4 regions of the Janthinobacterium sp. FW305-128 genome follow, and region 2 is predicted to be linked to each of the others. Evidence: predicted binding sites of a transcription regulator. Region 2 holds the regulator's gene; each other region holds the start of a gene.
The links. The regulator sigma-54, encoded in region 2, starts transcription at its own class of promoters, with help from an activator protein. The targets are predictions, from matches to a motif close to TGGCANGNAANCTGCTTT.

Region 1 (5,769 bases), on a different contig from region 2:
CGAGCACCTGGCGGACCAGCTCTTGCTGCCCATGGCGCTGGCCGGCGGCGGTAGCTTCAGTTGCAGCAAGGTGTCGCAGCATGCGTTGACGAATGCGGAAGTGATTGCCCGCTTCTTGCCCGTGCGTATCACTTTCGAGCAGCAGGCGCGGGGCAGCATCTGCACGGTGGCCGCCGCCTGACGCGCGCGGTGACACAATCGCTGTTGCAGCTGTTCCAAATTGATACATGGGTGGCCCGATGTGGGGCATATACGCATGGCATGGCATTTGCTCTTCTTGGATATTCACTAAAAAAACCAAGGAGACCAGCATGACCTATTCCATCCGTACCCTGCTCGGCGTGGCCGCCGCCGGCGCCGTTGCCCTCACCTCCCTGCTGACCTTGCCGCATGCCTATGCGCACGGCAATGTCACGCCGCAAGGCGTCGACACCACGGGCTTGCCCAAGGTGGGCGACAAGTGGCTTGAGCAAAACCCGTATCGCGGCAACAAGCTGGCCCTGACGGTGGGCACCTCGGCCTATAACCAGAATTGCGCGCGCTGCCACGGCATCGAAGCCATTTCGGGCGGCATCGCGCCGGACTTGCGCCAGCTGGACCGCGATTGCTTCGGTATCAAGAATGAGACAAAGAAACAGGCGTGCTACAAGGAAACGGATAATTATTTCCTGGCGACCATCCGTCACGGTAAAGTGCGTAATGGTGCCGTGTACATGCCGCCGTTCGAGGGCGTATTCAACCAGGAAGCGATGTGGGCCATCAAGACCTACCTGGAAACCCGCCGCGAGTCTAATTAGGTCGAACTGATAACGAAGGAGTTCCATGCGTTCATTTCAACTCCGTGGCGCGCGCGCGATGCTCTCGCTCGCTTGCATGGCGCTGTGCGCGGCCGCGCCGGCGCGCGCCGATTGGCAGAAAGTGCAGCAGTCGGGCAGCCTGAAAGTGGCTGTGTATAACGAGTTCGCGCCGTTTTCCGACAAGGGCGCGGGCATCGATATCGACATCGCCGAAGCGCTGGCGAAAAAGCTGGGGCTGAAACTGAGCTTGCTGCCCTTTCCCGCCGGCGAAAACCTCAACGACGACTTGCGCAATATGGTGTGGAAGGGACATTACCTCGGCTATGGTCCCGCCGACGTAATGCTGCACGTGCCGGTCGACAAGAAGTTGATGGCGGATAACGACAAGGTCGAGATCTTCGCGCCGTACTACGTGGAAACCGTGCGCCTGGCGCGCAGCGCGCAAGCCGTGCCGCAATTCGATGGCGTCGCCAGCCTCGCAGGCAAGCGTATCGGCGTGGAAAAGGTCTCGATCGCGGCCATGCTGATGCTGGGCGAGGACAATGGCAAGTACCGCGACGACGTGCGTATCTTCGATACGGCCGCCGAAGCCTTGCAGCAATTGCAAGTAGGCAAGCTCGACGCCGTGCTGGCCAACCGATCGGAAATCGAATCGGTGCTGAAAAGCGATCCCGCTTTCCCCATGACTGAAGTGGCGTTCGCCCGCTTGCCGCGTGCCGGCTGGGCCGTGGGCCTGGCCGTCAGCAAGCAACAGCTCGACGTGGCCAAGTTACTGCAGGGGGCCATGAACGAGATGGCGGCCAGCGGTGAATTGAAAGCCATCTTTGAGAAGTATGGCGTGAAGGAAGCGCGGCCCTGATTTAGCTTGCTCTCGTTGAAAAGCCCGCGCATCTTCTGATGCGCGGGCTTTTTAATTAGAAGGAATACATGGCGCTGACGCCTAACAACCAGTTGCGCCCCGGCGCCGCTTCATAGTAGCGCTTGTTGCTGTCGCCGACGATGACGGAGCCCACGTAGGTCTTGTCGAAAAGATTATTCAGGCGGGCAAACTCCTTGAAGCGCCAATTCCCTACGTTTTGTTTGGCGTTGAAGCGCGCATTGAACACCGTGTAGCCGGGCGCCGGTTTTTCGCTGTTGCTGTCTTCCGCGTAGACCTGGTTGCTGGCCACGCTTTCCACTGCCGCGCCGAAACGGTCGAGCGTGTCTTTCCAGGCCAGTTCCGCGAACAGGTTGGCGCTGGGCACGCCCGGCAAGCGGCTGCCTTCGCGCACGCTGCCGAACGCCTGGTCATACACGGCGTGCAGGCTGGTCAGCGCCACTTTTGTCGTGAAACCGTACGGCAAGCTGGAGTCGAGCGACACTTCCATGCCTTGGCGTAAGGTCTTGCCCGCATTGCGGTAGCTGGTGCGCCCGCCGCTGGAACTGTCGACCACCAGTTCATCGTTGGTCTTGATCTGGAACACGGCCGCGTTCACATGCGTGTTGTTCGCGATCCTGGCCTTGATACCCGCTTCCAGGTTGGTGCTGGTGGCCGGTTTCAGCTGGTAATTGAAGCCGCCGCCCGTGCCCGAGTAAAACAGTTCGTTCAGGGTGGGTGCTTCGAAACCGCGCGCGGCGCTGGCGTACACGTTGACGTTGGGCGTCAGTTTATACAGCAGGCCCAGCACGGGTGTCGTGTGGCTGAACTCCAGGCTGCCGCTGTCGTCGCCATTGCCGAGGAAGCGGTCGTTGACCGACACTTTCATCTTGCTGTAGCGCACACCTGCGCTGAGCAGCCATGGCCCGCTTTGCCATTCTGCCTGGATATACGGGTCGAGGCTGGAAACGACATCCTGCTCGTCGCGGCGCAGCTTGCCCTTCACGCCAAACGTGTTGCCGATGTAATTTTCATAGCCGGTGCGGTCATCGCTGGAGCGGCCATAGTCGATGCCGATGGTGGTGCTCAGCTTGCCGCCTGCCAGCTGGTTCACGTGCAGCCAGTTGGTGTCGATGCCGTAGAACTCACGCTGGAAGTCGACCACGCCGCCCGAATGGCTGGCTGGCGCCTGGAAACCCTTGGTAAAAGCCTGGTACTGGATCACGTCGCGGTTGCCGCCGTAGGCCGTCACGTGCAGGCGGTCTTCGCCAAACGATTGTTCATAGGTGGCGCCGATTTGCTGGTGGTCGATGCTCTTGCGCGTGTTGTAGCGTTCGGCCAGGGTGCGTTTCGGGTTTTGCGTGTCCGTCGCATCGATTTCGCCGGCGCGCGGATCGCGGGAAAACGTGGCCCAGGTGGCGCCCAGCGGATCTTGCGTGTTGCCCTGGTGCAGGCTGTTGGCGACGATGGTCAGCTTGCTGTCCGTATTCGGCTTGACCGTGATCTTGCCGAACGCCTGTTCGCGCGTGGCGGCGCTGTGGTCGCGGAAGCCGTCCGTGCGGAAGCGCGAACCGTCGAGCACGTAGCCGATGCCGCCTGCCTGGCCCTGCGCCGACAGGTCCACCTTGCTGGTGCCGAAGCTGCCGCCCGTCACGTTCAGTTCGACGGACGGGGGATTTTGCCCATCCTTGGAAAACAGCTGGATCACGCCGCCCGAATGGTTGCCGTAGATGGCAGAAAACGGCCCGCGCAGCACTTCGATGCGCTCGGCCGTATCGAGGTTGAAGGTGGCAGCCTGGCCTTGCCCGTCGGGCATGCTGGCGGGAATGCCATCGCTGATCAGCTTGACGCCGCGCACGCCGAAGGCCGAGCGGGCGCCGAAGCCGCGCGACGAGATTTGCAAGTCTTGTGCGTAGTTTTGGCGGTTTTGTACGACCAGACCCGGCACGGCGGCCAGCGCTTCCGAGGCATTGACGCGGATTTGGCCCTCCTGGATGCGGGCGCTGTCGACGACGTCGATGGACGCGGGCACTTCCTGGCTGGGGTGGGCGATGCGGCTGCCGCTGATGACCACCGTATCCATGAGTTGCCCGGCGGCCAAGTCAGTGGGCTCGGCGGCAAAGACGTGGGGGGCCAGGGTGGCGCTGCCGGCGACAAACAGGCTGGCGATGGTGTTCAGGCGGAAACGATGCTGCATGCGGATTCTCCAATGTGAATAAAAGCCTGCTTGAGCGCGTGAGCGGCGCAGGTCTGCATAGTTGTATCAAGCAATATGCCTGCCATGTCTCCATTGGTGGGCGGAAATTATACGCGTGTCAGTGGCACGGCGTTTGCATGCAGCAATTATCAGATGCGCCGCTACCGCGCGCTTTTCCTGTGTTTTGCCATTGAAAAGGTGATTATGCCCAACTTCTTCCCGCGCTTGCGCCAGGTGTGCTGGCTGCTGCCTGCGCTCTTCAGCACGGCCCTCCAGGCCGCTCCTTTTGCCTATGTCCCCAATGAAAAATCGGGCACCGTGAGCGTGATCGACACGGCGACCGATCAGGTCGTGCGCCAGATCGCCGCAGGCAAGCGTCCGCGCGGCATTGCCGCCGACCCCACCGGGCGGCAATTGTTTGTCACCGATGCGGCCAGCAGCGCCTTGCTGCTGATCGATAACGAAACAGACGCGCCCGTGCGCACAGTGACGCTGGGCAAGTCGCCCGAAGGCGTGAGCGCCTCGCACGACGGTCGTTACGTGGCCGTGGCCGTCGAGGAAAACAATAGCGTGGCCTTGCTCGATGGCCAGACGGGCGTCGTGCTTGCCGATATCAAGGTGCAGGGACGCAACCCGGAACATGCCGTGTTCAGTCCCGATGGGCGCTGGCTGCTGGTCAGTGCGGAAGAGGCCGAGCAAGTCGATGTCATCGACGTGGCGCAACGCCGCCAGGTCGCGTCCATCGCCGTGGGCTTGCGGCCGCGCGGCATCGGTTTCAGTCCGGATTCTGGTCGCGCCTACGTGGCGTGCGAACTGGTCAATGCTGTCTACGTGATCGATATGACGGCGCGCAAGGCGATTGCCACCATTCCAGCAGGCAAGAATGCCAACGGCATCGTGGTCCATCCCGGCGGCAAGCAAGTGTATGTCTCGAACGGCATCGACGGTACGGTGATGGTGATCGATACGGCCAGCAAGCAGGTGACGGCCACCATTCCCGTCGGCAAGCGCCCGTGGAACATGGCCATCACGCCCGATGGCGCCAAGCTGTACGTGGCCAATGGCCGCTCGAACAGCGTCTCCGTCATCGATACGGCCAGCGCGCGCAAGGTGGCCGATATCGCCGTCGGCGAATTGCCATGGGGCGTGGTGATTCGGTAGCGTTACAGGAACAGGTGTTCCAGTCTGGTACACCTGTTCCATTGTGCAGCGGCGACGGGCCGCAGCAGCAGGGCTGGCCCGGATTGGAACAGGATGCCTTCACCTTGTTCAAAACGCAAACAGGCTCGCTCCCGCGGCTCAAGCCCGGGCATGCGCCGAAAAGCGCACCGGTATTGAAGCCGCGCCCTTGTAACAGGGGTAAAAGCGGCTAAGTTTGTAGTGGGATGGCGAGCTGGCACGGCATTTGCGGAAGACTGCGTGTACTCACCCCATCTGTACCAGGACGTTTGATTTTAATTAAGTAACTCCATTCTAATTAACCCGATAGAGGACGACATGAATCTCGCAGACATCAGCAAACTGGGCGTAGCCAATCCCTTCAAACAACGCTATGACAATTACATCGGCGGCAAATTCGTTGCACCAGTAAAAGGTGAATACTTTCCTAACATTACGCCGATCACGGGCTTGCCGTTTTGCGAAATCGCCCGTTCCACGACGGAAGACGTCGAGCTGGCGCTGGATGCCGCGCATGCCGCCAAGGAGGCCTGGGGCAAGACTTCGCCTGCCGAGCGCGCCAACATCCTGAACCGCATCGCCGACCGCATCGAACAGAACCTGAGCTTGATCGCCACGGCGGAAACGATCGATAACGGCAAGCCGATCCGCGAAACGATGAACGCGGACATTCCGCTGGCCATCGACCATTTCCGTTACTTCGCCGGCTGCATCCGCGCGCAGGAAGGTTCCGTCGCGCA
Region 2 (5,769 bases):
TCGTACCCTGACGGGCGACGTCGTGCTGGTCAAGGGCACGCTGACCATGAAGGCGGGCCGGGCCCTGATCACGGAAGACCCGCAAGGCTACCAGTTCATCACCTTCTGGGCAGATCCCGGCAAGCTGGCCACGTTCCGCCAGAAGCGCGATGGCGCCGGCGACCTGTGGGTCGAAGGCGAAGCGGAACGTGTGGAATACGACAACAAGACGGAAGTGGTGAAACTGTTTTCCAAGGCCAAGCTGACGCGCCTGGAAGGCACGAAAGTGACGGACGTGGCCAATGGCGCCTTCATCTCGTATGACAGCCGCAAGGAAGTATTCAAGATGGAAAATTCCGACAGCGGCACCAGCACCTCCGATGGCGGCAGCGTGCGCATGGTGATCCAGCCGAAGACCAAGGCGCCCGCGGCGGAGAAAGCGCCGGCCACACCTGTGCCAGGAACGAAATAATGGACAATACCCGTTGCGGCAGCACCCTGATCGTTCGCGGACTGCAGAAAACCTATGGCAAGCGGCAAGTCGTGCATGATGTCTCGCTGCAAGTCGAATGCGGCGAAGTGGTGGGGCTGCTGGGCCCGAACGGCGCCGGCAAGACCACCTCGTTCTACATGATCGTCGGCCTGGTGCCGTCGGATGGCGGCAGCATCGACATCAGCGGCGTGGACATTTCCAGCCTGCCGATCCACCGCCGCGCACAGATGGGCCTGTCGTATCTGCCGCAGGAGGCGTCCGTGTTCCGCAAGCTGACGGTGGAAGACAATATCCGCGCCGTGCTGGAAATCCAGACCGTCGAAGGCCGTCCTTTGAAGAAGGCCGAGATCGAGGAACGCCTGGATAAACTGCTGGCCGACTTGCAGATTGAAAAGTTGCGCGAGAACCAGGCGCTGTCCCTGTCGGGCGGCGAGCGCCGCCGCGTGGAAATCGCCCGCGCCCTGGCCACCGATCCCCGTTTCGTGCTGCTCGACGAACCGTTCGCCGGCGTTGATCCGATCGCCGTGATCGAGATCCAGCGCATCGTGCGCTTCTTGAAGGAGCGCAATATCGGCGTGCTGATCACCGATCATAATGTGCGCGAGACGCTGGGTATTTGCGACCGTGCCTACATCATCAACCAGGGCTCGGTACTGGCGTCGGGACGCCCCGACGACATCATCGCGAACGAGTCGGTACGCCGGGTCTATCTGGGCGAACACTTCCGCATGTAAGCCAATGAAACAATCATTGCAGCTGCGCACTTCGCAGCACCTGGCACTGACGCCGCAGTTGCAGCAATCGATACGCCTGTTGCAATTGTCTACTCTGGAATTGCATCAGGAACTCGAGCAACTGCTGACGGACAATCCCTTGCTCGAGCGCCTCGACGATCCACTCGACCGTTCGCTGCGCCTGCTGTCCGATGGGGCCTTGAGCTCCACGGCCGCGCCGGCCGAAGCGCCGCCCCAGCCGCCAGGCCAGGAGGCGCCCGCGGCGCCGGCCGAAGCGGAAACCTTTGACGGCGAGGCGGGCGAGGGCCCGGCCGCCGCGGATGGCGGCGACAGTGACTGGAGCGAGGCGAGCCGGGGCAAGGCGCCCGACGACGAAGATTCGCGCCCGCAGCTGGAGGCCCATCACTGCACCCTGCGCGAACACCTGATGGAGCAGATGCGCGTGACGGTGCTCGAATTGCGCGACCGCGCGCTGGTCGAGCTGATCATCGACGCGCTCGACGACAATGGCTACCTGGAAGAGTCGCTCGACGACATCCTGGCGCGCCTGCCGGAAGAGCTGGAAATCGATGCCGACGAGATGCGCACGGCCTTGTCGCTGCTGCAAAGTTTCGATCCGCCCGGCGTGGGCGCGCGCAATGCGTCCGAATGCCTGGCGCTGCAAATCAAGCGCTTGCCGCACATCGCCATGGTGACGCGGCGCATGGCCCTCGTCATCGTGGAAAAGCACCTGGCCTGGTTTGCCCAGCGCGATTTCAACAAGCTGAAAAAAGCCCTCGATTGCGACGATGAAGACTTGCGTGAAGCGCAGACGGTAATTCGCCAGTGCAACCCGCATCCGGGCGCCGTGTTCGCTGCGGACGTGTCCGATTACGTGGTGCCCGACGTCGTCGTCAAGCGCGCGCGCAATGGCTGGCAAGTGACCCTGAACAACGACGTCATGCCGCGCCTGCGCGTCAATGCCATGTACGCCAACTTGCTCAAGCAGGGCAAGGGCGAGGGCGCCATGGGTGCACAGTTGCAGGAAGCCAAGTGGCTGATCAAGAACATGCGCCAGCGCTTCGACACGATTCTGCGCGTGGCGCAGGCGATAGTAGAAAGACAAAAGAACTTTTTCTCGCATGGGGCCGTTGCCATGCGCCCCCTTGTGCTCCGTGAAATAGCTGATACACTGGGTTTACACGAGAGTACTATCTCGCGGGTAACAACTCAAAAGTACATGCTGACCCCGCACGGCATGTTCGAGTTGAAATATTTCTTTGGTAGCCACGTCGCCACCGAAGCGGGGGGCGAAGCTTCATCGACGGCGATACGGGCATTGATCGTGCAACTGACAGGAGCAGAAGACCCTAAAAATCCTTTATCCGACAGTAAGATTGCGGACATGCTGGGGGAACAAGGCATGGTGATTGCGCGACGTACTGTTGCCAAATACCGGGAAGCATTAAAAATTCCGCCAGTGAGCCTGCGTAAGTGTTTGTAAGTTTTTTTCGGTTCCTCTGCGGGCCGGATACGATGGACCGCACGAACCCGATCATCTTTAGGAGTGTGTATGAATCTCACCATCAGCGGACATCATCTCGAAGTGACACCAGCCATCCGTGAATACGTACAAACGAAGCTGGAGCGCGTGAAACGTCATTTCGATCAAGTTATCGATATCGCCGTGATTCTGACCGTGGATAACCTCAAAGAGAAAGAAAAACGTCAAAAGGCCGAAGTCAACCTGCGTCTGAGCGGCAAAACTGTCTATGTGGAAAGCCTGGCGCACGACCTGTATGCCGCGATCGATACCCTGATCGACAAGCTCGATAGGCAAGTGATGAAATACAAAACCAAAGTGCAAGGGCACGGTAAAGAGGCGATCAAGCATCTGCCAGACAGTTCGGAAGAAGAATTCGCCCCCGCCTAAGCGGCCCGCGACTTTCAACCGGCTGTGATCAACTAAGGGCGCACATTGCGCCCTTTTTTGCGTCCAGCGAAACGCAATGTTCGCCGCGCAGGCGCTAGAATGTTTGCACTTTCACTTCTTTCCTGCCTGCCATGAGCGACCTCGTCCAGATTTCCATCCGCCACCGCACGGGCCACATCGTGCTCGACCGTCCGAAAGCCTTGAATTCCCTGTCGCTGGAGATGGTGCGCGCCCTGAGCGCGGCCTTGCTGGCCTGGCGCGACGATCCGCAGGTGGACGCCGTGGTGATCCGCTCCAGCAGCGAAAAAGCCCTGTGCGCGGGTGGCGACATCCGTTTCTTTTACGACGCGGGCCTGGCCACGCCGCAGGGCGGCAGCGCCTTGCTGGAAGATTTCTTTACGGAAGAATATGCTTTAAATCATTTGATCCATTTTTATCCGAAACCGTATATCGCCGTCATGGATGGGGTGGTGATGGGCGGCGGCATGGGCGTGGCGCAAGCGGGGCCCGGCAACCGCCTGCGCATCGTCACGGGCCGCACGCGCATGGCCATGCCGGAAGTCAATATCGGGCTGTTCCCCGACGTGGGCGGCAGTTACTTTTTGTCCCGTCTGGCGGGTCAGCTGGGCCTGTACCTGGGCTTGACGGGTTTGACGATCAACGCGGCCGACGCCCTCTACACGGGCCTGGCCGATGTCTACGTGCCCGAGGCGCAGATGGGGGCGCTGCTGGCCCTGTTCGAATCAACGCCGGGCGAAGGCTTGCCGGTCGCTATCAAGGCACTGGCGGCACCATTCCAGGCCGAGGCGGGCGCTTCCCCCCTGGCCACGGCGCGCGCTGCGCTGGACCGCCACTTCAGCGCGGGTTCGGTGGCCGCCATCATGGCCTCGCTGGCGAAGGATGACGGCGCATTTGCGGCGAAGGCGCTGGCGGCCATGCGCTTGCGCTCGCCCTTGATGATGTCGGTGACCCTGGAGTTGCTGCAGCGGGGCGCCCACCTGGGCGTGGCCGATTGCCTGCGCATGGAGCGCACGGTGGTGCGCCACAATTTCGAACATGGCGAAGTGCTCGAGGGCGTGCGCGCGCTGGTGGTCGACAAGGACAATGCGCCGCGCTGGAACCCCGCCAGCCTGGACGAGGTCGATGCCAGCATGGTGGCGCGCTTCTTTGCGCCTGTCTGGCCGGCGCAAGCCCATCCGCTGCGCCACCTCGACTGATTAAGAACGCTCGCGGTGGCGCAGCACGACTCTTTCTTTGGGGCCGAAATACTGCGCCAGCCGTTCCGCCATGTACACGGAGCGGTGCTGGCCGCCCGTGCAGCCCAGCGCCACCGTCAGGTAGCTGCGGTTGTCGGACTTGAACGACGGCAGCCATTTTTCGATGAAGGCGCGGATGTCGGCCAGCAGCTCCAGCGCGCTCGGTTGCGCGTCGAGGAAAGCGATCACGGGCGCGTCGCGGCCGTCGAGCGGGCGCAGGGCCAGGTCGTAATAGGGATTGGGCAAGGCCCGCACGTCGAAGACGAAATCGGCATCGAGCGGCACGCCCAGCTTGAAGGCGAACGATTCGAAGAACAGGGTCAGCGGCGCGCGCTCTGAGGCGACGATATCCTTGATCCACGCGCGCAGTTTGTTGGCGCTCAGTTCCGAGGTATCGATCACATGGCCCAGCTGTTCGATGGCCGACAGGCGTTCGCGTTCTTCCGAGATGCACTCGATCAGGGTGCGGCGGCTGGCCGGATTCTGGTTCGGACGCAACTCGTGCGACAGCGGATGGCTGCGCCGCGTTTCCGAGAAGCGCGCCACCAGCGAATGCGTGGTGGCTGTCAAGAACATGACCTTGACGTCATGCCCCTGGTCGCGCAACAGCGCGACATTGTGCGGCAAGCTGACGAGCGATTCGGCGCTGCGCGCATCGACGGCGACGGCCAGTTGCGGCGTGCCTTCGTCGAGCAAGGTTTGCACCAGGCTCGGCAGCAAGGCCGGCGGCAGGTTGTCGACGCAATAGTAGCCGGTATCTTCCAGCACATTGAGCGCGACGGATTTACCGGAGCCGGATATTCCGGTGATAAGGACGATATGCATAGCCCGATCATACAATAAAGACCGGCACCGCGCTCCCGATGCAATTATCTTTACAAATTATTGCAATTTGGGCTGTGATATTTCTTTGCTGCACGCGCCAACAATGCTGTCGGATTACGCGGGGCCTTGCCCCACCTCGGCGGCCCCGCTAATCCGACCTACGTTGCTAATCGCCGCTCATGGCGAGGCGTTGCCGTTCCATGAACTCCTGCAAGGTATCGATGCCGCGCAGTTGCAGAATCGTGTTGCGCACGGCCGCTTCCAGCAGCACGGCGATGTTGCGGCCGGCGGCGACGGGGATGACGACCTTGCGCACCGGCAAGCCCAGCACGTCTTCCGTAGGGAACAGGAAAGGCAGGCGCTCGACTTCCTCTTCCAGCGCGTTGCGGCGCACCAGGTGGACGATCAGTTTCAGGCGCATCTTGCGGCGCACGGCCGTTTCGCCAAAGATGGCCTTGATGTCGAGCAAGCCCAGGCCCCGCACTTCCAGCAGGTTTTGCAGCAGGGGCGGGCAGCGGCCTTCGATCATGTTCGGCGCGATGCGCGAGAATTCGACGGCGTCGTCGGCCA
Region 3 (5,769 bases), on a different contig from region 2:
TGCAGCACGTGACCGATATCGTGGCTGAGATTTCCTCGGCCAGCGCCGAGCAGAGCGCCGGCATCGAGCAGATCAACCAGGCCATCGTCGAGATGGATAACATGACGCAGCAAAACTCGGCCCTGGTCGAGCAGGCATCGGCGGCAGCGCAGGCCATGAACGAGCAGGCGGCCGGGCTGGCGCAGATCGTCAGCGTATTCAAGGTGGGCGCCGTGGCGCCGGCCGCGGCGCAGCGGCGCCTGACGCGCTAGCCGCTTTTTATCTGTCACGGGGGAACTTATCCCGGGCTCACCTGTCCAAACTTTTTCGTCCGCAATGGATGCACAGAAGAGGTGAGCATGACAGAAGGTTTTTCCTATCACGCGGCATTTGCCCGCAACCTGGGCTGGGTCACGCAGGCGGAGCAAAACAGCTTGCGCGGCAAGCGCGTGGCCATCGCGGGCATGGGCGGCGTGGGCGGCGTACACTTGCTGACCCTGGCGCGGCTGGGGATCGGTGCCTTCCACATCGCCGATTTCGACACCTTCGATATCGCCAACTTCAACCGCCAAGCCGGCGCCATGATGTCGACCCTGGGCCAGCCCAAGGTGGCCGTATTGGCGCAGATGGCGAAGGACATCAATCCCGAGCTGGAGATTAAACAATTTCCCGACGGCATACACGACAGCAACCTGGCCGAGTTCTTTGCCGGTGTCGACCTGTACGTGGATGGCCTCGATTTCTTTGCCTTCCCCGCGCGCCAGGCCACCTTCGCCACGTGCGCGCGCCTGGGCATTCCCGCCATCACGGCCGCGCCGCTGGGCATGGGCACGGCCGTGCTCAGCTTCATGCCGGGCGGCATGACGTTCGAAGAGTATTTTGGCTGGGGCGACTTGCCCGAAGAAGAGAAGGCCCTGCGCTTCCTCGTCGGGCTGGCGCCGTCCGGCTTGCACGGCCCGTATCTGGTCGACCCGTCCGCCATCAACCTGAAGGAGCGGCGCGGGCCGTCGACCATCATGGGCTGCCAGCTGTGCGCGGGCGCGGCCGCCACGGAAGCCTTGAAAATCCTGTTAAAACGGGGCAAGGTGATGGCGGCGCCGCACGGCGTGCATTTCGACGCCTACCGCAACAAGCTCGTGCATACTTGGCGTCCAGGCGGCAACCGTCATCCGCTGCAGCGCCTGACGATGGCCATCATCAAGCGGCGCCGCGCCGCACAGGGGGCATAAATGGCGCAAGCATTGCTGAACGATCCCGTGCTGGAAAACATCCTCGAGCAGGCGCGCTGGGCGCCCAGCGGCGACAATACGCAGCCGTGGCGCTTTGAAGTCGTCGACCAGCGGCACGTGGTCGTGCATGGTTTCGATACGCGCAGCCATTGCGTGTATGACCTCGACGGCCATCCCAGCCAGCTGTCGCTGGGTGCCTTGCTTGAAAGCATGGCACTGGCGGCCAGCTGTCACGGCTTGCGCATGGAAGCGCGCCGGCGTTTGTCCATGCCCGACACCTTGCCCACCTTCGATGTACGGCTGGTCGACAGCCCGGGCATGCTGCCCGATCCGCTGGCGGCCTTCCTGCCCCGCCGCAGCGTGCAGCGGCGCCGGCTCAGCACGCGCAGCCTGCGCGCCAGCGAAAAGGCGGCATTGGCGGCCAGCTTGCCGCCCGGCTACGGCGTGCAGTGGTTCGAAGGCGGGCGCGCGCGCCTGGCCTGCGCGCGGCTGATGTTCGACAATGCGAAGCTGCGCCTGACCATGCCCGAAGCGCACAAGGTGCACCGCGACGTGATCGAATGGGGGGCGCGCTTCAGTGCCGACCGCATCCCGGAGCAGGCGCTCGGCGTCGATGCCATGACGGCGCGGCTGATGCGCTGGGTCATGCACAGCTGGCGCCGCGTGGATTTTTTCAATACTTGGCTGGGCGGCACGATTGCTCCGCGGCTGCAGATGGACTTGCTGCCGGGCCTGTATTGTGCCGCGCATTTCGTGCTGCTGGCCGATGCGCCGCCGCGCCATATCGACGATTACGTGGCGGCCGGCCGCGCCATGCAGCGCTTCTGGCTGACGGCCACGCAACTGGGACTGCAATTGCAGCCGGAACTGACGCCGCTGATCTTTGCCCGCTACGTGCGCGAACGGCGCGCCTTTTCGCGCACCGATGGCATGCAGGACATGGCGCAGGAGCTGGCCGTGCAATGCCAGGGCGTGCTGGGGGAGGCGGCGGTCGAGCGGGCCGTGTTCCTCGGGCGCATCGGCGCCGGGCCGGCGGCGAGTGCGCGCTCGCTGCGCCGTCCGCTGCAAGACTTGCTGGTGGCGCCCACGGCTGGGCCGTGAGGCGTGACTCCCTGCGCGGTCAGCGCCGCCGCCGTGGCGCCAGGGCAGCCAGCGCCGCCAGACCCGCCACCAGCAGCGGCAAGGTGCCAGGTAGCGGTATCGGCGTGTCCGTCGGCACATAGGCCAGTTCGGAACTGTTCAGCATGTTCAATACCAGGGTATAGCTGCCTGCCACCAGATTGTCCGTGACGGCGCCATACTGCCCGCCGCACGTCGTGCCGATGCCCGTGCCCGTGGGCGCGCCGCAGCCGCCGGGATCGTAGGTGAACACGCTGCCGCTGGTCAGCGGCGTTTGCGCGTACCCTGTATTGAGGCTGGCGGCGTCGGCCAGTTCGGTGCCGCCCAGGATGCCGGAGCCCAGGTTGCCGTCGGGGGCCCAGTTGAAGACGATCTGGCCATGTTCATCGATGATGGTAAACGTCATCGCCATATTCGTCGTGGCCGCCGAGCCCGTGCCGGCCAGGGCATCGAGGTACAACTGCATGAAAGGCAGGGCCTGGAAGTCGAAGGCCAGGGTCGCGCCCGGTTGGCCGACGACGAAATTGACGGTCATCGCGGTACTGGAACCGTTGCGTCCCGAGGCGTCGGCGCTGCCGCCGCCCGTGAGGAAGGTTTCCGCCGCATTCACCGTGTGCGTACTGGTCGAGCCTGGCGGAAAGGGGGGGATTTGCGAGGTGACGATCTGCGCCTCGCCGCGCGCAAACGAGGCCGTGCCCATGCCTTGTTGCGTAAAATCATTTTCCCCCTTGGTGACGGCGCCGCGTGTCGCTTGCTGCGCATCGATCTCGTTGCTGCCGCCGTGGATGACGCTGCTGCCATTGAGCGTGGCGGTGGTGCGCGACAGGTCGATATTGCTGACCAAGGTGGTGGAGCCGGTGGGGTTGCTGATGACGAGGCCAAAGACGCTGGTGTACGAATAGCCATAGGCGGCGGCGCCGGCAGTGCCGCTGCTGGCCAGCAACAGCAAGGCCAGCAAGGCCGTTGGCAAGCGGGTACAAGAAAATGTAGTCATGAAAATCCTCATCTGCCGGTCGGCCGCGTTGTAAGGAAAACCGACAGGCTTGCCACATAAAAAAAGGCGAGGAGACTCCCTCGCCTGTAAATCCCCCCTGTTGCCTGGTTCAGGCGGCAACCTTGCGGCGGCGGGCATAGCCCAGGCCAGCCAGGCCCAGACCCAGCAGTGCCAGAGTGCCAGGTTCCGGCACCGCCTGTTTCACCAGGTCCACGCTTTCCACCGCATTCAAGGTCAAGGTGTAGTTGCCGGCCGTTAAAGCATTGCTGACGGAGCTGAAGTTGCTGCCGCAGCCCGTACCGACGCCCGTGCCCGTGGGCGTGCCGCAGCCGGAAGGGTCGTAGGTGAACAGGTTGCCGCGCGTCAGGAAATTGGTCGCCAGACTGGTGTTCAGGTTGGCGCCGTCGGCGTTTTCCGTGCCACCGAAGATGCCCGAGCCGATCACGCCATCGGGCGTCCAGTTGAACACCGTCAGGCCCGCCGCATCCGTGATGGTGAAGGTGACGACCAGGTTGGCCGTGGCCGTGGACAACTGGCCGACCGTGCTTTGCAGGAAGACCTGCATGAAGGGCGACGCCAGGAAGTCAAAGCTCAGCGTCGCCGTGGGCGAACCGACGACGAAATCGACGGAAAAACCCGTGGTCGAGCCATTGCGCCCGGAGGCATCGGCCGTACCGGCAGGGCCGCCCAGATGGGCTTCGGCCACGTTCACCACCTGGGTGGAGGTGGAGCCGGGCGGGAACGAAGGGAACTGCGTGCTGACGATCTGCGCATCGCCGCGCGAATAGGTGCCAGTGGGGCCTTGCTGGGTGAAGTCGTTTTCGCCCTTGGTGACGGCACCGACGTTGGCGCGCGGCGCGTCGAGCGAACCGGCGCCGCCGTTGATGACGCTCACGCCGTTCAGGGTGGCCGTGCTGCGCGAAATCGTGGTGCTGTTGGCCACCGTGATCTGGCCCGTCGGCACGGCGATGACCAGGCCGAAGATGTTGTTGTAGGAATAGCCGTAGGCGCCCGCTTGTGCGCTACCGGCCGCGCACAGCATGGCCAGTGTCGCTGCCGCCGGGAGCAGTTTCAGTTTAGAAAGTTTCATGTCATTCACCTCGTGGTTGAGTGAGTCTGGAAGTCTTGCCTGAGTCCTGTCGGCAGGTGCTCATGGCCAGACTTAAGCGACTTCCATGCCAACGCATGAGGTTCTTTTGAAATCAATGACTTGGCGTGCTTTTGTTGACACAGTGCAGGTGTTGCCGGACGCGTTGTAAGAAAAACCGACGGCGCCCGTCAAGGCTGGCTACCACGGGGCGACGAGCCCAGCAGGGCGTGCAGATGGGGCAGCAAGCGTTGCCCTGGCACATAGTCGCGCATGGCCGTGGCCAGTTGACGCGCCGCCAGCCTGGCGCGGCCATCGTCGAGCATGCGAGTGGCGGCATGGCGCAGGGCGGTTTCCTGGAAACGGTCGGCGCGCAGCAGCAGGCCGGCGCCGGCGCCCGCGATGCCGTGCATGTTGAGGAATTGGTCGAGGTTGCCGGCGATGCCGATGACGGGTACGCCTGCCGTCAGCGCCTGCTGGCTGGTGGGGCTGCCGCCGTTGCAGATCACCAGGCTGGCGCGGCGGGCGGCCGCGTCGCCCGGCAGAAAGGGCGCGACATAGGCATTCGGCGGCACGGCATCGACGCGGATGGTGCCGGCCGTGGCCGCCAGCACGGTGACGGGCAGGGGCGCCAGCGCGCGCAGCACGCGCGGCAGCAATTGCCCCTGGCCCGAGCTGCCCAGCGTGACATAGACGATCGGCCGTCCGCTGCTCAGTTCCGGTCGCTGCCACCAGTCCGGCAAGTCGAGCGGCGGCGCCCAGATGATGGGGCCCAGGTAGTCGTGCGTGGGTGGCATGCCATGCGGCGGGAACAGCTGGGGAATATCGGCGTACAAGGTGCGGTCGGCATCCGTATAGATGCGCCGCAGGTCGCTGCCCAGCGATGGCAGGCCATGGCGTCGGCGCACGCGGTTCAGGGGGACGGCATGCGAGGCGAAGGCCAGCGGGCGGATCAGGCGGAACAGGGGATCGGCCAGCCAGATGGGCAGCACGCCCGTCAGGGGCAGGCTGGGCACCGTGTAATGCTGGCGCACCCAGGGACTCCAGTAGGCGTTGCTGACGGTAATGTAGGGAATGTGCTGCAGGCGCGCGCTGACGGAGAGCGACAGGCGAAAGTCGCCGATCACGAGATCGGGCTGGGCGGCATTGAGCAGGCGTAAGTCATCTTCCACGTACGCGTGCAAGGTGCTTTCCGTATAGACGGGCTTGCCGTGGGCCAGCGCCTGCAGAAATTGCAATGATGAAATGCTGTCGATGCGCCAGCGGCGGAAGTGGGCTTGCCTGAAACAAAAGTCATACCCATCGGCGCAGGCAAAGTGCACTTCGTACGCTTCCTCGTCCAGGCCCTGGGCCAGGCTCAG
Region 4 (5,769 bases), on a different contig from region 2:
GCTGCCGATGGCGAAGGTATTGCCATCAACCTCGCTGGCCGTCATGGTCAGGCTGATTTTCCTGCCATCAAGATCGATCTCGCGCGTCAGCACGGCCGGTTTGCCTGGGAACAAGGCCGTGAACTGGGCGTCGGGGCTGCGGTAGTCGCGCCAGTCGAACTTCGGACTGCAGGCCGACAAGATGCCGGCGGCCGCGAGCGTAGCCAGAAAGAGGGCAAGTGATGGTTTTTTCATCAGCAGATGGTAGCAGCGCCGCCAGTCGCGCGCAATCGTGCACGTGTGGCACTTACGGGCCGCCTTATATTTCACGCAGCACGCGCCGGTACTGGATCGCTTCGGCGACGTGCGGCTGTGTGATGCCGGGGCTAGCCTCCAGGTCCGCGATGCTGCGCGCCACGCGCAGTACGCGGTGGTAGGTACGCGCCGACCAGTGCAATCGCGCCATGGCGCCGTGCAGCAGCTGTTCGCCATGCGTTTCCAGGCGACAATGCTGTTCGATTTCCGTGCTGCTCAGGCGCTGATTCGCCTTTCCCTGGCGCGCCAGCTGCAGGGCAAAGGCTGCCGCTACCCTTGTGGCGATGGCTCGCGTGCTTTCTCCGGCGCCGGCGTGCCGGCCCAGCGCCGCCGGCGGCATCGCGGCCACTTCAATCTGCAGGTCGATACGGTCGAGCAGCGGGCCGGACAGGCGGCTGTGATAACGGAGCACGGCGTCCGGCGTGCAGCGGCAACGTCCCGAAGCGTGGCCCAGATAACCGCACGGGCAGGGATTCATGGCGGCGATCAGCTGGAAGCGGGCAGGAAACTCGGCCTGGCGGGCCGCGCGTGAAATGTTGATCACGCCCGATTCCATGGGCTGGCGCAACACATCGAGCACCCGGCGCTGAAATTCGGCGATTTCATCGAGAAACAGCACGCCGCAGTGCGCGAGCGAGATTTCTCCGGGGCGCGGAACATTGCCGCCGCCCACCAGGGCCACACCGGACGCCGTCTGGTGCGGGGCGCGGTAGGGGCGGCGTTTCCAGTGTTCCACCTTGAAGTGGCCACCCAGCGAATGCACGGCAGCCGATTCCAGCGCCTCTTCGTCGCTCATGGGCGGCAGCACGCCGGGAAAACGGCTGGCCAGCATGGTCTTGCCCGCGCCCGGCGGCCCGACCATCAGGACGTTATGGCCGCCTGCGGCCGCCACTTCCAGCGCCCGCCGCGCCTGCTGCTGCCCTTGCACGTCGGCAAAGTCGGGATACGGAAAGACGTGCGCTGCCAGCATGGGCTGATGGCGTTGCAGGGCGGTCTGGCTGCCGTGCGCGGCAAAATGCGCGCAGACTTCCAGCAGGCTGTGGGCGGGATAGATGCAGGCATCGCTGACGAGCGCCGCCTCGTCCGCGTTCGCCTGCGGCAGGATGAAGGCGCGTGGCGCGCCCGCCGGGCTGCGCTGCATGGCAAAGGTCATGGCCAGCGCGCCGCGAATGGGACGCAACTGGCCTGAGAGCGACAGTTCGCCCGCGAATTCGTAGTGATGTAATTGGTCGCCCGGCAACTGGCCCGAGGCGGCCAGGATACCCAAGGCAATAGGCAGGTCGAAGCGCCCCGATTCCTTGGGCAAGTCCGCCGGCGCCAGGTTGGCCGTGATGCGCCGCGCCGGCATCTCAAAGCCGCAGTTTTGCAGCGCGGCACGGACGCGGTCGCGCGATTCCTTCACTTCCGTATCCGGCAGGCCGACTATCGTAAACGAAGGCAAACCGTTGGCAAGGTGGACTTCGACACTTACCTCGGGCGCTTCCATGCCGGCCAGGGCGCGGCTTTTCAGGACGGCCAGACTCATCAAACTCCCCTGTGGCGCGGGCGCGGGCAGTCTCAGTCTAGCGCGTGAAACGCCGTCAGGCTTGAGCTATGCCAGCAAGGCCGTCAATAACGTGGTCTGGCTGGCGTCACCTTACAACCTTACACCTTGGCCTTGGGTTCGTTCAGACGGGTTTCCAGTTCGATCAGGCGCAATTCCAGTGCGTCGAGCTTGGCGCGGGTCTTGGCCAGCACTTGCGCCTGGATATCGAATTCCTCGCGCGTGACGAGATCGAGGCGGGCGAAGCCCTGGGTCATCATCGATTTCACGTTTTTCTCGATATCCTTGGCCGGCGAGTTCTCGATGGCCTGGTGGATCTTGCCTTGCAAGTCGTTAAAGAAGGTATTCATGTCCATGTTCAGTCCTTTTATGGTGCGGCATGTGCATCGCACCATTGCGGTGCACAGCGGTGTTAATCTGGTGCGAAAATAGGCAAATCCACAACGCTTCAGCAACGTATTTCCGCATGCCCAGCGGCTTGCACGGTATGTATGGCCGGAAAGGCACCTGTCAAGGTGGCAAGAGAGCTGGCACGTATTCTGCTAAAGAAGGTATGAACGCTTTGTGATCTCCAGCCAAGATTTTAAACCTCAACCGCTTTAAAAGTTCAATAAAAGGGAATCGCCATGAAGAATCTGTCCAAGAACATGACTTTAGCTGCAGCGTTGACGCTGGCCATGACCGCCTTGTGCGGCAGCGCCATGGCCCAGGATGCAGTGGCGGCGCCTGCTGCGGCCGAAGCCGTACCTGATAACGTGGTGAGCTACAACGTGGCGCTGACCAGCGACTACCGCTACCGTGGCGTGTCGCAAAGCCGTCTCGACCCTGCCATCAGCGGCGGCGCCGACTATACCCACAACCCGACGGGTTTGTACGTGGGGACCTGGTTGTCGAGCATCAAATGGATCAAAGACGGCGGCGGCGATACCAACCTGGAATGGGATATCTACGGCGGCAAACGTGGCGAGATCAGCAACGATTTCACCTACGATGTGGGCGGCCTGTACTACTTCTATCCCTCGAATGGGCTGAGCACCAACGCGAACACCTTCGAACTGTACGGCCAGCTCGGCTATGGCCCGGCCTACATCAAGTACTCGCATTCGACCAGTAATCTGTTCGGCGTGCCTGACAGCAAGAACAGCGGCTACCTCGATGTGGGTGCCAACGTCGATGTGCACGATGGCTACATGCTGAACCTGCATGCCGGACGCCAGAAGGTCGCGCACAACGATTCCCTCAGCTATAACGATTACAAGATCGGCGTGACCAAGGATTTCGGCGTGGTGACCGTGGCTCTGGCCGCCGTCAAGGCCAACATCACGTCGCTGGCACCGAATGGCAAGAATCTGGCGAAATCCGGTCTCGTGCTGACCGTATCCAAAACCTTTTAAGCGAGACTGCCATGAAAATGATTACTGCAATCATTAAACCGTTCAAACTGGACGAAGTACGCGAAGCCTTGTCGGCTATCAATGTGCAAGGCATTACCGTCACCGAAGTCAAAGGTTTCGGCCGCCAGAAAGGCCATACGGAACTCTACCGTGGCGCCGAGTATGTCGTTGATTTTTTGCCAAAAACCAAGATTGAAGCAGCCGTCGATGACGCCATTGTCGATCAGGCCATCGAAGCGATCGAAGGCGCCGCGCGTACCGGTAAAATCGGCGACGGCAAGATTTTCGTCTACAACCTGGAACAAGTCATCCGCATCCGTACCGGTGAAACCGGCAACGAAGCGCTCTAAGGGGAATATTGATGCGTAAAAATATAACAAAATTGCTCGCTGGGTTTGCCTGTCTGTGTGCGTTTGGCGTCGCCGCGCCGAGCTTTGCCGATGCCCCTGCCAAGACGGAGGCGGCCACGACTACGGCCGTTGCCGCCCCCGCCGTCACGCCCGTGCCTGACGCCGCCCCCGCTGCCGCCGCCCCGGCCCCGGCCGCTGCCGCACCGGCCGCCGCCCCTGTCGCCAACAAGGGCGATACCAGTTTCATGATGATTTCCACCTTGCTGGTGATTTTGATGACCATCCCCGGCCTGGCCCTGTTCTACGGCGGCCTGGTGCGCTCGAAGAACATGCTGTCGGTGCTGATGCAAGTGTTCATGGTGTTCGCGCTGGTCATCGTGCTGTGGTGTATCTACGGCTACTCGATCGCCTTTACGGAAAAAACCGCCTTCTTCGGTGGCTTCGACCGCCTGTTCCTGAACGGTATCTGGGATCCGGCCAAGGGCACGTTTGCCGCCGCTGCCACCTTCAGCAAGGGCGTCGTCATTCCCGAGTTCGTCTTCGTCGCCTTCCAGGGCACGTTTGCCGCCATCACCTGCGCACTGATCGTCGGCGCCTTCGCCGAGCGCGCCAAGTTTGCCGCCGTGCTGGCCTTCGTCGTGCTGTGGTTCACGTTCGCCTACCTGCCAGCGGCCCACATGGTGTGGTTCTGGACCGGTCCTGACCTGATCACCAATGCCGCCACCTCGGCCAGCGAAGCCCTGAAAGCGGGCTGGATCTGGCAAAAAGGCGCGCTGGACTTCGCCGGCGGCACCGTGGTGCACATCAATGCCGCCGTCGCCGGCCTGGTGGGCGCGATCATGATCGGCAAGCGCGTCGGCTACGGCCGCGAATCGATGGCGCCGCACTCGCTGACGATGACCATGATCGGCGCCTCGCTGCTGTGGGTGGGCTGGTTCGGTTTCAATGCCGGTTCCTCGCTGGAAGCGGGCGACGTGGCGGCCCTGGCCTTCGTCAACACCTTGCTGGCCACTGCCGCCGCCACCCTGTCGTGGGTATTTGGCGAGTGGATCAGCAAAGGCAAGCCATCCATGCTCGGTGGCGCGTCCGGCGCCGTGGCCGGCCTGGTGGCGATCACCCCGGCGGCCGGCTTTGTCGGCCCGATGGGCGGCCTGGTCATCGGCCTGCTGGCCGGTATCGTCTGCCTGTGGGGCGTGAATGGCCTGAAACGCCTGATCGGCGCCGACGATTCGCTCGACGTGTTCGGCGTGCATGGCGTGGGCGGTATCCTCGGTGCCTTGCTGACGGGCGTGTTTGCTGCACCACAATTGGGCGGCCAGGGCATCTTCGACTATGTCACCAACAAGATGTCGGCCGATCCGTATTCGATCGGTCATCAGGTGTGGGTGCAGGCGCAAGCGGTCGGCACCACCATCGTCTGGTCGGCCGTCGTCTCCGTCGTCGCCTATAAACTGGTCGACATCGTCATCGGCTTGCGCGTACCGGAAGAAGAAGAGCGCGAAGGCCTCGACATCACCAGCCATGGCGAGCAAGCGTATCATGGTTAAATAACAAGGATCTGGCATGCCAGCGCCCCGGCGCGGCATGTCCGGCCAGAAAGGCGCCTCATTGAGGTGCCTTTTTTTCGTTGTGGGAATGGAAAAGGTCTTTAAAACAAGGGTTTTGCCCCGATTTGGGGTACTTACACGGTAATATAGTCGGCAGTTCTGTGTGCTTTTTTGAATACTGCACATAATTTAAGGATGTAACTATGGTTCCCCATCTCGTCACGGCCCTGACCGGACCGCTGCTCGACCTCGAAAAAAAGATTCTGGCCGCGACGCCGGCCATTGAGCGCTGGTTTCGCATGGAGTGGCAAGAACACACGCCGCCCTTCTATTGCTCGGTAGACTTGCGTAACGCGGGCTACAAACTGGCGCCCGTCGATACCAATCTGTTCCCTGGCGGTTTCCATAACCTGGCCACGGAAATGCTGCCCTTGTCCGTGCAGGCCGCCATGGCTGCCATCGACAAGTATTGCCCGGACGCCCGCAACCTGCTGATCGTGCCGGAATTGCACAACACCACGCCGCAATACCTGCAGAACGTGGCGCGCCTGATGCAAATCTTCCGCCAGACGGGACTGCACGTGCGCTTCGGTTCGTGGTCGCCCGAGATCACCCAGCCGACACCCTTGGCGTTGCCGGAT

Region 1: a site for sigma-54 is predicted at 3,973-3,990, ahead of IGS60_RS27845 (beta-propeller fold lactonase family protein). Genes of this name have one in related genera too.
Region 3: a site for sigma-54 is predicted at 4,485-4,502, ahead of IGS60_RS15075 (EDSAP-1 family PEP-CTERM protein). Genes of this name have one in related genera too.
Region 4: a site for sigma-54 is predicted at 2,366-2,383, ahead of IGS60_RS23985 (TorF family putative porin). Genes of this name have one in related genera too.

What each region holds. Positions count from the first base shown of each region.
Region 1 is NZ_JACYMK010000021.1:6,051-11,819, forward strand. Features, by position in the region: gene rtcA (RNA 3'-terminal phosphate cyclase) at 1-181, shown strand, start outside; gene pedF (cytochrome c-550 PedF) at 312-797, shown strand; gene IGS60_RS27835 (ABC transporter substrate-binding protein) at 823-1,656, shown strand; gene IGS60_RS27840 (TonB-dependent receptor) at 1,712-3,850, opposite strand; gene IGS60_RS27845 (beta-propeller fold lactonase family protein) at 4,055-5,011, shown strand; gene adh (aldehyde dehydrogenase) at 5,348-5,769, shown strand, end outside.
Region 2 is NZ_JACYMK010000014.1:147,927-153,695, reverse strand. Features, by position in the region: gene lptA (lipopolysaccharide transport periplasmic protein LptA) at 1-451, shown strand, start outside; gene lptB (LPS export ABC transporter ATP-binding protein) at 451-1,206, shown strand; gene IGS60_RS25675 (RNA polymerase factor sigma-54) at 1,211-2,689, shown strand; gene raiA (ribosome-associated translation inhibitor RaiA) at 2,759-3,118, shown strand; gene IGS60_RS25665 (enoyl-CoA hydratase/isomerase family protein) at 3,250-4,335, shown strand; gene rapZ (RNase adapter RapZ) at 4,336-5,199, opposite strand; gene hprK (HPr(Ser) kinase/phosphatase) at 5,366-5,769, opposite strand, start outside.
Region 3 is NZ_JACYMK010000006.1:297,406-303,174, forward strand. Features, by position in the region: gene IGS60_RS15055 (methyl-accepting chemotaxis protein) at 1-251, shown strand, start outside; gene IGS60_RS15060 (ThiF family adenylyltransferase) at 339-1,208, shown strand; gene IGS60_RS15065 (nitroreductase family protein) at 1,209-2,309, shown strand; gene IGS60_RS15070 (EDSAP-1 family PEP-CTERM protein) at 2,329-3,321, opposite strand; gene IGS60_RS15075 (EDSAP-1 family PEP-CTERM protein) at 3,431-4,411, opposite strand; gene IGS60_RS15080 (glycosyltransferase) at 4,600-5,769, opposite strand, start outside.
Region 4 is NZ_JACYMK010000012.1:265,906-271,674, reverse strand. Features, by position in the region: gene IGS60_RS24000 (hypothetical protein) at 1-234, opposite strand, end outside; gene IGS60_RS23995 (YifB family Mg chelatase-like AAA ATPase) at 299-1,819, opposite strand; gene IGS60_RS23990 (accessory factor UbiK family protein) at 1,939-2,193, opposite strand; gene IGS60_RS23985 (TorF family putative porin) at 2,464-3,231, shown strand; gene IGS60_RS23980 (P-II family nitrogen regulator) at 3,243-3,581, shown strand; gene IGS60_RS23975 (ammonium transporter) at 3,593-5,128, shown strand; gene gshA (glutamate--cysteine ligase) at 5,332-5,769, shown strand, end outside.